DNA from 2 places in the Pseudomonas sp. G2-4 genome. Region 1 is predicted to be linked to the other one. Evidence: riboswitches for the same ligand, from Rfam matches in the RefSeq annotation. Region 1 holds a riboswitch; the other holds the start of a gene.
The links. Region 1 has a riboswitch for cobalamin ahead of cobO (cob(I)yrinic acid a,c-diamide adenosyltransferase). Riboswitches for the same ligand answer to the same signal wherever they lie in the genome.

Region 1 (5,898 bases):
CAAGTGGCGCTCGGCCAGGACAAACCCCAGGCGCACCCCAGCCAGGCCAAAGAACTTGCCGAACGAACGCAGCACGATCAGCCCGACCTGATGGGCGTGGGCCGCCAGGCTCAGGTGCGGCGTGATGTCCATGAACGCTTCATCCACCACCAGCCAGCCACCGCGCTGGGCCAGGCGCGCGTGCCAATCCAGCAAGCGCTCGGGATCCAGGCTCAGGCCCGTGGGGTTGTTCGGGTTGACCACCACCAGCACGTCGAGGCTGTCGAGGAAGAAATCCACTTCCGCTTCCAGCACTTCGCGCACGATGTAGCCGGCGCGGCGCCAGGCTTCGGCGTGCTCGGCGTAACACGGCGACAAGACGCCGACCTTGCCGACCCGGCGCAGGCGCGGCAACAGCTGGATGGCCATTTGCGAACCGGCCACCGGCAGCACATCCAACGCCCCGTAGTAATCGCAGGCGGCCTGTTCCAAGCCGTCATCGGTTTCCGGCAGGCGCGCCCAAGCCCGCGGTGGAATCGCCGGAACCTCGAACGGCCAGGGCGCCAGGCCGCTGGACAAATCGAGCCAGTCAACCTCAGCGATCCCGTATTGCCGGGCCGCGTTACGCAAGCGCCCACCGTGCTCAAGCATAAAACTCAGCTCCCAGGCAGAGAATCAGCAGCCATAACCATACGCCGCGCTGGACCAATTGCCAGCCGCGATCAATTGAATCGGCACTCGCCGGCACGCCTTCGCCCAGGGGCGGACGTTGGTGCAGTTCACCGTGATAAACCGCCGCCCCGCCCAACTCGACACCCAGCGCACCGGCACCGGCGGCCATGACCGGCCCGGCATTGGGGCTGTCCCAGGTCGGGCCCTGGGTGCGCCAGCACTTGAGCGCCAAGCGGGTTTTGCCAAGCACTGCATAGGTCAACGCCACCAGGCGCGCAGGAATATAGTTGAGCCCATCGTCAATTTTTGCCGCCGCCCAGCCGAAGCGCTCGAAGCGTTCGTTGCGATAGCCCCACATGGCGTCGAGGGTATTGCTCAGGCGGTACAACACCACCCCAGGCGCACCGGCCACGGCGAACCAGAACAATGCGGCGAACACCGCATCGCTGCCGTTCTCCAGCACCGACTCGGTGGCGGCGCGGGCCACGGCGGTTTCGTCCAGTTCGCGGGTTTCGCGACTGACCAGGTAGCCGACACGCTGGCGCGCGGTGTCCAGATCGCCACTGCGCAGCGCCTGGGCCACCGGCTCGACATGTTCCCCGAGGCTGCGCAGGCCGAGGGCGCAGTACAGCGCGAGGATCTCCACCAACCAACCCACCATGGGTGCCCAGGACAGGGCCGTGGCGAGCAAGGTCAACGGCACCACGGCGATAATCCACGCCGTCACGCCATGACTGCGCCAGCCGCGCCCACCAGAGTTGAAGCGTTGTTCGATCCGCTCGGCAAAACCGCCGAACGCCACCAGTGGATGCCAACGCCGGGGCTCGCCCAGCAGCGCATCCAGCGCCACTGCGGCGGCACTGAGCAAGGCCACGCTCATGGGCGCTCTCCCCAATGGTTTTCATAGAGCAATTCATTCAGCGAGCGCGGCTGCGCCCAACCTTCCAGGGCGAGCATCGGCGCCGGGTAAAACCCCTCGACCGGGCCCAGGCACAAGATTGCCAGCGGCTTGGCACCGGCGGGCAGGCCCAGCAAGTCGGCCAAAGCCTGGGGTTCGAACAACGACACCCAGCCCATCCCCAGCCCTTCAACACGGGCGGCCAGCCAGAGGTTCTGGATCGCGCAGGACAGCGAAGCCAGGTCCATTTCCGGCAAGGTCCGGCGACCGAAGATGTGTCGCTCGCGATCCTCCATCAACGCCGCCACCAGCACCTCGGCGCAGTCGTTGATGCCTTCGACCTTGAGCTTCATGAATTCGTCGCTGCGCTCGCCGAGGGCCTCGGCGGTGCGGATACGTTCTTCCTCCACCAACTGCTGGATACTCCCACGCAAGGCGCGGTCGCTGATGCGGATAAACCGCCAGGGCTGCATCAGGCCCACGCTGGGGGCCTGGTGCGCGGCTTCCAGCAGGCGGTGCAGCAAGGCCGGCTCGACCGTGCCGCCGCTGAAGTGGCGCATATCACGGCGCTCGGCGATGGCGCGGTAGACCGCGTCGCGTTCGGCCTGGGGGAAAGCGTTGTCGGTCATGGCCTTTTCGCGAGCAGGCTCGCTCCCACAGGGTTCAGGTGATCAAATGTGGGAGCGAGCCTGCTCGCGAAGGCGGCCTCAAGGTCAGGCGCAAAGAGCGCGGCAATCGCCCGCGGATTCGACGGAAAATAAAAGTGCACATAAGAAGCCGTCATCCGCCCCAACCGGAAGACCGCCTCGGCCCCACGCCCTCCATTAGGGCTATGCCCACGGGCAATCGGCACCAGTTCAGTGCTGGTCAGCGAATGATGATAGGTGTGCCCGCGCAGGGTGCCTTCCGGCAAATCCACCGATTGCAGGGCCAGGGCTGCCAGACGCTTTTGCATCTGCGCCTCACCCGCCAGCAAGCCCAATAGTTCGGCGCGGTTGCCTTCGACGTCAGTCAGGGAATCCAGCAGATACAGCATGCCGCCGCATTCGGCGAGCAACGGTTTACCGGCTGCATGGTGAGCCCGGATCGCCGCCAGCATCGGCGCGTTCCGGGCCAGCGCAACGTGGTGCAGCTCTGGATAACCGCCGGGCAGGTAGAGGCTGTCCGCCTCGGGCAGTTCGGTGTCATGGATCGGCGAAAAGAAGCTCAATTGCGCGCCCATGGCCCGCAGCAGATCGAGGCTCGCACCATAGGTGAAGGCAAACGCTTCGTCCCGGGCCACGGCGATGCGCACGCCGTCGAGCCATGGCTGCGCGGTGATCACCTCGGGCGCGGCGAATTCCACAGCGGGCGGCAGCGCCACTTCACAACTGCCGGCCAAGGCCTCGGCCGCCGCGTCGAGGCGCAGGTCGAGGTCGTTCAACTCGCTGGCCTGGACCAGCCCGAGATGACGACTGGGCAATTCGATGCCGGTTTCCCGGGACAACGCACCGTACCAGCGCAGGCCTTCGGTCAGGCTGCCTTCGAGCAATTGTGCGTGGCGCAAGGTGCCGACGCGGTTGGCCAAGACCCCGGCGAAAGGCAAGTCCGGCTGATAACGCGCCAGGCCCAAGGCCAGGGCGCCGAAGGTCTGGGCCATGGCCGTGCCGTCAATCACCGCCAGCACCGGCACGCCAAAATGCCGCGCCAGATCGGCGCTGGACGGCGTGCCGTCGAACAGCCCCATCACCCCTTCGATCAGGATCAGGTCCGCTTCGGCGGCGGCTTCCCACAACAACCGACGACTTTCCTGCTCGCCGACCATCCACATGTCCAATTGATAGACCAGCGCGCCGCTGGCTCGCTCGAGGATCATCGGGTCCAAAAAGTCCGGGCCGCATTTGAAGACGCGCACCTTGCGTCCCTGATTGCGATGCAAGCGGGCCAGGGCGGCGGTGACGGTGGTCTTGCCCTGTCCCGAGGCCGGGGCAGCGATCAGCACCGCCGGACAGTGGCGGCTTGTCAGGCAAGTGTCACTCACAGTTCGACGCCTTTCTGCGCCTTGATACCGGCCTGGAACGCGTGCTTGATCATGCCCATCTCGGTGACGGTATCGGCCAGTTCGATCATCTCCGGCTTGGCGCCGCGACCGGTCACCACCACGTGTTGCATCGGCGGGCGTGCTTGCAGATCGCTGAGAACCTGATCGAGGTCGAGGTAACCGTGCTTGAGGGCGATGTTGAGTTCATCGAGCACCACCAGGCCAACGGAGGGATCGCTGAGCAATTGGCGCGATACCGCCCAGGCCGCTTCGGCAGCAGCGATGTCGCGCTGGCGATCCTGGGTTTCCCAAGTGAAGCCTTCGCCCATGACGTGAAAGCGCACCTGTTCCGGGAAGCGGCGGAAAAACAACTCCTCACCGGTGCTGTTGCGGCCCTTGATGAATTGCACCACGCCGCATTGCATGCCATGCCCCATGGCCCGTGCCAACATACCGAACGCCGAGCTGCTCTTGCCCTTGCCGTTGCCGGTCAGCACTAGCAGCAAGCCACACTCGTTCGGCGAGTTGGCGATGCGCTCGTCGATCACGGCTTTCTTGCGCAGCATGCGCGCCAGGTGGCGTTCGTCGCGATCAGGGGTGTCGGTCATGGGGAGCTCTCCGTTGGGATTGGATAACGGCGGGCGGGGCACAAAAAAAGACGGCAGCAAGCCTGGCATCGCCCACCGTGATGCCGTTGGATGAATCAGGCCGGTCTCCGGGCTCATGAGCGGCGTGATGCCGGGCTGCGCGCCTTCCCATGTCCATGGACACAGTGGCCTGTAGGCAACCTTGACTCATTTACCGTTGCGGGGGCAGCGCCGGGTTCGTGTGCACTCACCGGCTTCCCTGTTTCACTCTGTCGGCCACGGCCACAGAGCACCTGAAACAAGCGGCGAAGGTTAGAGGGTTGGGGGTGGAGCGTCAATTAAAGCCGCCACGGGCCCAGCGCTGGTTATTGGCCGGATCAATGGAATGACGTCAATCTTGTGTCACGCCACGGGAAGTGATATCAAAGAGACATTACACCCCGATATCACAAGAACAAGAGGGCAAGGTATGCAAGGCATGATCATCAGCAATCCAAAACTGGAGTTCCTGCGCCCGGTACTGGAACGTTGGTTTGACTGTATCGACCGCTACAACGCCGTGCGTGGCGATAACGACACACCTTACTGGTTCGATGAAAAGGCCAACCTTGGCCTGCTGTCAGCGGCCGCCTGGATGGCCGAGATGGTCACGCTGCAGAACGCGCCGACCCGCAAGCAGAATGAAGAAGGCGAACGCAACGTCAGCGCCGATCTGTTTATCGCCAGCACCGAGGAGCGGGCCTTCATCCAGGCCACCCAACGCTGGCCCAAGGTCAACAACCTGAACCTGACCCAACCGCTGTCGGAAGCCACCAGCGATGCCAAGCGCATCAGCTACGCCAGCGACCTGAGGCTCGGCTGCCTGTTCGTCGCACCGCAAAAAGCCCAGCAGAGCACCACGCCCGAAGAGTTGCAGGACATGGTCGACGACCTGCAAAAGGAAAACACCTGCGCCGTGGCCTGGTATTTCCCTTACGCCTACCGCAAGTTGCGCAACGAGGCCGGCTTTTATCACCCGGGTATCGCCGTGCTGTTCAAACAGGCCCACGGCTGACTCATTCAAGAACTGTGGAAGCGAGCTTGCTCGCGATAGCGGTGCACCTGGCAACATCCATCTTGACTGTCACGCCGCCATCGCGAGCAAGCTCGCTCCCACAAGGTTTTGCCTGGCAGACTGGCCTACCCGCAGTTGAACCATCGCGCGTCTACGCTTCTCTATGAATAACTACATGCATTCATAGGGAAGCCAGCATGCTCAAGCCACCCCATCTTTTGATCGTCGCCTTGGCCGCCGGACTTGTCGCTTGTGGCGAGTCGTCCTCGCTGAAAGTGTCCGACGGCACCGGCCCCTCGCCGAAACTGCCCGAACCGAACAAGACCCTGATCCCCACCGTGAACATCGCCGAAGCCGTCGGCTGGCCCGAGGGCGCCAAGCCTACCCCGGCCCCGGGCCTGCAGGTGGGCGCCTTCGCCGAAGGATTGGACCATCCGCGCTGGCTCTACGTGTTGCCCAATGGTGATGTGCTGGTGGCCGAAACCAACGCCCCGCCCAAACCGGACGATTCCAAGGGTATCCGTGGCTGGGTGATGAAAAAGGTCATGGGCCGCGCGGGTGCCGGCGTGCCCAGCCCCAATCGCATCACGCTGTTGCGCGATGCCAATCATGACGGCGTTGCCGAAACCCGTACGGTGTTCCTGGAAAACCTCAACTCGCCGTTCGGCATGACCCTGGTGGGCAATGA
Region 2 (5,898 bases), 620 kb from region 1:
CAAGCCTGTGAGGAGTTCCCATGACCGCCATTACGATTACCGATGCCGCCCACGATTACCTGGCTGACCTGCTGTCCAAGCAGAACACCCCAGGTATCGGGATCCGCGTCTTCATCACCCAGCCTGGCACCCAGTACGCAGAGACGTGCATTGCCTATTGCAAGCCGGGAGAAGAAAAACCCGAAGACACCGCGCTGGGGCTCAAGAGCTTCACCGCCTACATCGACTCGTTCAGCGAAGCGTTTCTGGATGATGCGGTGGTCGACTACGCCACCGACCGCATGGGCGGCCAGCTGACCATCAAGGCGCCGAATGCCAAAGTGCCGATGGTCAACGCCGACAGCCCGGTCAACGAGCGCATCAATTATTACCTGCAAACCGAAATCAACCCGGGGCTGGCCAGCCACGGCGGCCAGGTTTCGCTGATCGACGTGGTGGAAGACGGCATCGCCGTGCTCCAGTTCGGCGGCGGCTGCCAGGGCTGCGGCCAAGCCGACGTGACCCTCAGGGAAGGCATCGAGCGCACCTTGCTCGAGCGTATCCCGGAGCTCAAGGGCGTACGCGACGTGACCGACCACACGCAGAAAGAAAACGCCTACTACTGATAGGTGTTCGCTGCGCAGGTAGAACGGTGTTTATGTGGCGAGGGAGCTTGCTCCCGCTCGATTGCGAAGCAATCGCAAGGAAACCGATGTGCTCTTCGTGATGGGCGCTTGGGTTGCCGGGGGACCGCTTCGCGGTCCAGCGGGAGCAAGCTCCCTCGCCACAATTGCTTCAGAGTTTGTCAGATCGAGTCAGGGCCTGTAGAGATGCGCATGTCCGGCTCGGTACAGCGACGATTCGCTGAACAGGTCATTCCCCAGCACACGTCCCACCAGAATCAACGCCGTACGGCGAAAGCCCTTGGCTTGCACCTTTGCCGCGATATCGTCCAGCGTCCCCAGCACCCAATCCTGATCCGGCCATGTTGCCCGGTGAATCACCGCGATCGGGCAATCCGCGCCGTAGTGGGGCAGCAGTTCACTGACGATTTTTTCCAGATGGTTGACCCCCAGGTGAATCGCCATGGTCGCTCCGTGCTGCGCCAGGCTGGCAAATTCTTCCCCGGCGGGCATCGCGGTCTTGTCCGCGTAGCGGGTGAGAATCACGCTTTGGGAGACGTCAGGCAGGGTCAGTTCTGCACCCAGCAAGGCTGCGCAGGCTGAGGTCGCGGTTACGCCCGGGATGATTTCGAAAGGGATATCCAGCGCCCGCAGGCAGCGAATCTGCTCGCCGATGGCGCCGTACAGGCTCGGGTCGCCGGAATGCACCCGGGCGATGTCCTGGCCCTTGGTATGCGCGGTTTTGATCAACTCGATGATTTGTGCCAGGTGCAGCTCGGCGCTGTTGACCACCTGTTCGGCGCGATGGCCTTCAAGCACGGCCGCCGGCACCAGGGAACCGGCATAGATGATCACCGCGCAGCTGCGAATCAGCCGCTGGCCTTTGACGGTGATCAGTTCCGGGTCGCCGGGGCCGGCGCCGATGAAGTAAACGGTCATGACCGGCTCCTGTAAAAGTGAGTAAGCGTCGCCCAGATGAAGATCGCTCATGATCCTGAGGGCGAATTATCGGGATTTACGACACGAGCGCCAACGCCAACGTGACGCTGGGGGCCTTCTGGCGGGAAATCAGCAGGGTTGCGGGCTTCGTGCCTAGCTGATCGGCCAGGGCCAGGGCCGCGCTTTCGGCGACGCCGTAGCAGCCCGTGCGCTCGAAGGCGATTTCGGAGCGGTGACTGAGCCGATCCTGATATCCGGCCAACTGCCGGGCACTGAAGCAGGTCAGTGGCAGCATCAATTGCCTGGCCAATTCCAGCAGGCCCGGCTCGTCACGCTTGAGGTCGATACTGGCCAGGGCCTGCACCTGATCAAGCGCAATGCCGTGGGCCAGCAGCGTCTGGTCGAGCAATGCCCGCAACGTGCTGGCCGGGCAACCGCGCTGGCAGCCGAGGCCGACCACCAGCATCGGCCCGTTGTTCATGCGTTGTGGTGGGCTTGGCCGTCACGGCGAAACAGCCAGGCGCTGATCAGGCCCAGGGCCAGCCAGAACGCGACGTTGGTCACTTGCGAGGCAATCTTGAATTGAGTTTCAAGCGCTTCTGGCGCCAGCATCGAATGGACTTCGGGTTGCGGCGCACCGATGACATGGGGCACCAGCAACGTCGCCACGCCCAGCAACTTGAGCAGCCAATGCTTGCCGAAGGCGATCAGGGCAATGCCCACCGCCGTGGACGCGGCGGTGCCGATCCACCACATCTGCCGCTGGGCCAGGTCGGCCGCTGCGGTGCCGGGCAGTTCCGGCGGCAGGCCAAGGGTCGGCGCCAGGACGAACGTGGCATAACCAGCCAGTCCCCAGAGCAGCCCTTGGGATGTGCGAGTCGGCGCGCGCAAGGTGTACAGGCCCGCCAGCATCAGGGCGAAACCCACCGCGACCACCAGGTTACCCCCGGTGGTGGACAGCACACGCTGCCAACCGTCTTCCGGCTCCCAGGCCTCGGCATCATGGGTGTGGGCAACGCCGTCGGCGTGTTCATGGACCTCGGAGGTCGGGGCCTTTTCAAAAGTCTCGGCCTGCAGAATCAGCGGCGATACCCAGAAACTTTGCAGGAGGGTCAGCAGCAGGGCGGCCAGCAATCCGCTGAAACCGGCGGTCTGGGCAATACGCTTGATCATGTCGTCAGGTCTCAATGGCACGGGAATGCGGCGCTATGGCGGGTATCGTGGGCGGCGTTGTGCACCGCTTCAATGTGGGAGAAACCGGCGAAATAGACCAGGCCGGCGCCCAGGATCGAGGCGAAGATCGCGGCGCTCAGGCGTTGGCTCAGGGTGGTGGTGCTACTGGCGGTGCGGGCGGTGCTGCTGATGGTCGACATGGCGCTTCCCTCTGGTCTTGTCAGCGGGTGAATCGAGCGCAATGAAACCCCGGGCGAAGGCCCGCCAGGGTTCGAACAGCGCCCGCCCACCGCGGGTTGTTGATGCATGAGTCATGGGCCGGTCTCCGGGCTCGCGAGGGGCAGGGGCTGAGCCTTGCCTGCAAGCATCACCTTCCCATGTCGTGAGACACAGTGGTTTAGACGCTTCACTCGCTTACCGTTGCGGGGGCAGCACCGGACTGACGTGGCTTTGGAGTAAAGCACACGATTCACCGGTTTCCCGTTTCACCCTGTGAAGGGCACCCGTAACAAGTGGTTTGTGTAGCGGGTTCTGTTAGCCCAACTTCGGCGCCAGAAATCCATATCCTGCGTTGCTGTTCCTCGCCATAGCGGGCTATGACTCGTCACAGCGCCTTGGCTATGGACTTCCGGCATCCGAATTTGAGCTAACAGAACCCGCTACGCAAACCATGCACAGGAGAGCATGGGCGGGGGCGGGGCGTCAATGTACAAGGGCAGACGAGGGCTGTTGTGGCGAGGGAGCTTGCTCCCGCTGGGCAGCGCAGCGGCCCCCGGCTCTTTGCGGTCGCTGCGCAACCGAGCGGGAGCAAGCTCCCTCGCCACAACAGCATCCTGCATCTTGCTTGCGGACATTGACCCGCCCCCACACCCTGCGTAGCCTTGCGCCTTCGAGGTTCTTCGGCCTGCGCCGAAGCTAAGAAGGGAACGCGGTCCAAGCCGCGGCTGCCCCCGCAACTGTGAACGGTGATGTTTCTGCAAGGCCACTGTGCATACCCCTTTATATCCGGGGCGCGCGGGAAGGCGCAGCAATTGCCAGTCGAAAGACTGGCCCACCGTCAGCCAGGAGACCTGCCTCGACACAGATTCTCACTACAACCGGGCGGGGTGATCCGGTGGCGAAATCTTCCGCGCGCGCCTTTGCCAGCGGTTGTCGTCCCGTTTGCCCGCCACCTTGCCAAAGGGCATCCGATGAAAACACTGGCCAAACTCCCCGTCACCATCGTCACCGGTTTCCTCGGTTCGGGTAAAACCACCTTGCTGCGGCACATGCTCGATAACGCCCAGGGCCGGCGTATCGCCGTGATCGTCAACGAATTCGGCGAACTGGGTATCGACGGCGAGATCCTCAAGCAGTGCTCCATCGGTTGCACCGAAGAAGAAGCCAACGGCCGCGTCTACGAACTGGCCAACGGCTGCCTGTGCTGTACGGTGCAGGAAGAGTTCTTCCCAGTGATGCGCGAGCTGGTGGCGCGACGCGGCGACCTCGACCACATCCTCATCGAAACCTCCGGTCTGGCCCTGCCCAAGCCCCTGGTCCAGGCCTTCCAGTGGCCGGAAATCCGCAGCGCCTGCACCGTCGATGCGGTGATCACCGTGGTCGACAGCCCGGCCGTGGCCGCCGGTACCTTCGCGGCCTTCCCGGATCAGGTCGATGCCCAGCGCAAACTCGACCCGAACCTGGACCACGAATCACCGCTGCACGAGCTGTTCGCCGACCAACTGGCCAGCGCCGACCTGGTAATCCTCAACAAAGCCGACCTGATCAGCCCGGAAGACCTGGCGAAAGTCCGTCTGGAAGTGGCCGAAGAGCTACCACCGGCGGTCAAGGTCATTGAAGCCAGCAGCGGTCGCCTGCCACTGGAAGTACTCATCGGCCTGGGCGCCGGCTCCGAAGAACACATCGACGGTCGCCACAGCCATCACGATCACCACCATGACGGCGACGATGACGACCACGATCATGACGCCTTCGACTCCATTTCCATCGAGCTGCCCCAAGCCGACGAAAGCCTGCTGCTGGATGCATTGACGCAACTGGTGGTCCAGCACGGCGTGCTACGGGTCAAGGGTTTCGCAGCGATCCCGAGCAAGCCGATGCGCCTGCTGATCCAGGGCGTCGGCACGCGATTCGACAAACATTTCGACCGCCAATGGGGCGCCGATGAAGCGCGGGTGACCCGCCTGGTGTTGATCGGCCAGGCGCTGGACGCGGCGCTGCTTGAAGCGCAGTTGCGCGCCGCCCTCAGCGCCTAAGCCATGCACCTGCTCAGGACCCAGCCCGGCGGCTTCGTGTCGGATGACAACATTGCCGACCTGGGACAAACCCCCGCCGAGCTGGTGATCCTGTGCAGCGGCGACTCCAGCCTGGCGCTGCTGGCCGAAGCGGCGAAGCAATTGCCGGGCGATTATCCCGAGTTTCGCCTCGCCAACCCGATGCAAGTGCAGAACCACGCCTCGGTGGACCTGTACTTCGAAGACGTGCTGCGTCACGCCAAGGTCATCCTGTTGTCGCTGCACGGCGGCATCGGGTATTGGCGCTATGGCATTGAACGCCTGATGGAACTGGCCGGGCGCGGGGTGAAATTGATCCTGGTGCCGGGGGACGATCGTCCGGACCCGGAACTCAGCGACCTGAGCAACGTGCCCTTCGAAGACCGCGACCGGCTCTGGCAGTTCTTGCGCCAGGGCGGCCTGGGCAATGCCCTGGACCTGTTCCATAACCTCGCCAGCCAATGGTTCGGCCGCGATTATCCGTGGGCCGAACCGCAAGTATTGCCGCGCACGGCGATCTACCATCCCGGAAAAACCAGCGCCAGCCTCGACGATTGGCAAACCGACTGGCAGGCCGCCCAACCGGTGGCGGCGGTGCTGTTCTATCGCTCCCACCTGCAAGCGGCGAACACCGCCTTCATCGACGTGTTCTGCCAGCGCCTGCAAGCGGCGGGGCTCAACCCGTTGCCGATTGCCGTGGCGAGCCTCAAGGAGCCCGCTTGCCTGGCGCTGGTCGAAGACTGGCTGGATGCGGTGGAAGCCGGGGTAATCCTCAATACCACCGGCTTCGCCCAGTCCAGCCCGGAAGCACCGCACCTGCGACCGTTCCGACGCAACATCCCGGTGATCCAGGCGATCTGCGCCCAGGACAACGAACCGGGCTGGCGCGCCAGCGAACAGGGCCTGGGGCC

Region 2: another riboswitch for cobalamin. It lies ahead of cobW (cobalamin biosynthesis protein CobW); the one in region 1 lies ahead of cobO (cob(I)yrinic acid a,c-diamide adenosyltransferase).

Annotation. Positions count from the first base shown of each region.
Region 1 is NZ_CP125957.1:4,902,431-4,908,328, forward strand. It holds gene cobD (threonine-phosphate decarboxylase CobD) at 1-630, opposite strand, end outside; gene cbiB (adenosylcobinamide-phosphate synthase CbiB) at 623-1,531, opposite strand; gene bluB (5,6-dimethylbenzimidazole synthase) at 1,528-2,178, opposite strand; gene QNH97_RS21355 (cobyrinic acid a,c-diamide synthase CobB) at 2,175-3,569, opposite strand; gene cobO (cob(I)yrinic acid a,c-diamide adenosyltransferase) at 3,566-4,177, opposite strand; cobalamin riboswitch at 4,259-4,468, opposite strand; gene QNH97_RS21365 (hypothetical protein) at 4,626-5,210, shown strand; gene QNH97_RS21370 (PQQ-dependent sugar dehydrogenase) at 5,408-5,898, shown strand, end outside.
Region 2 is NZ_CP125957.1:4,282,217-4,288,114, reverse strand. It holds gene nfuA (Fe-S biogenesis protein NfuA) at 21-605, shown strand; gene cobM (precorrin-4 C(11)-methyltransferase) at 795-1,541, opposite strand; gene QNH97_RS18550 (cobalamin biosynthesis protein) at 1,618-2,022, opposite strand; gene QNH97_RS18545 (CbtA family protein) at 2,019-2,714, opposite strand; gene QNH97_RS18540 (CbtB domain-containing protein) at 2,726-2,914, opposite strand; cobalamin riboswitch at 3,014-3,236, opposite strand; cobalamin riboswitch at 3,590-3,806, shown strand; gene cobW (cobalamin biosynthesis protein CobW) at 3,905-4,969, shown strand; gene cobN (cobaltochelatase subunit CobN) at 4,973-5,898, shown strand, end outside.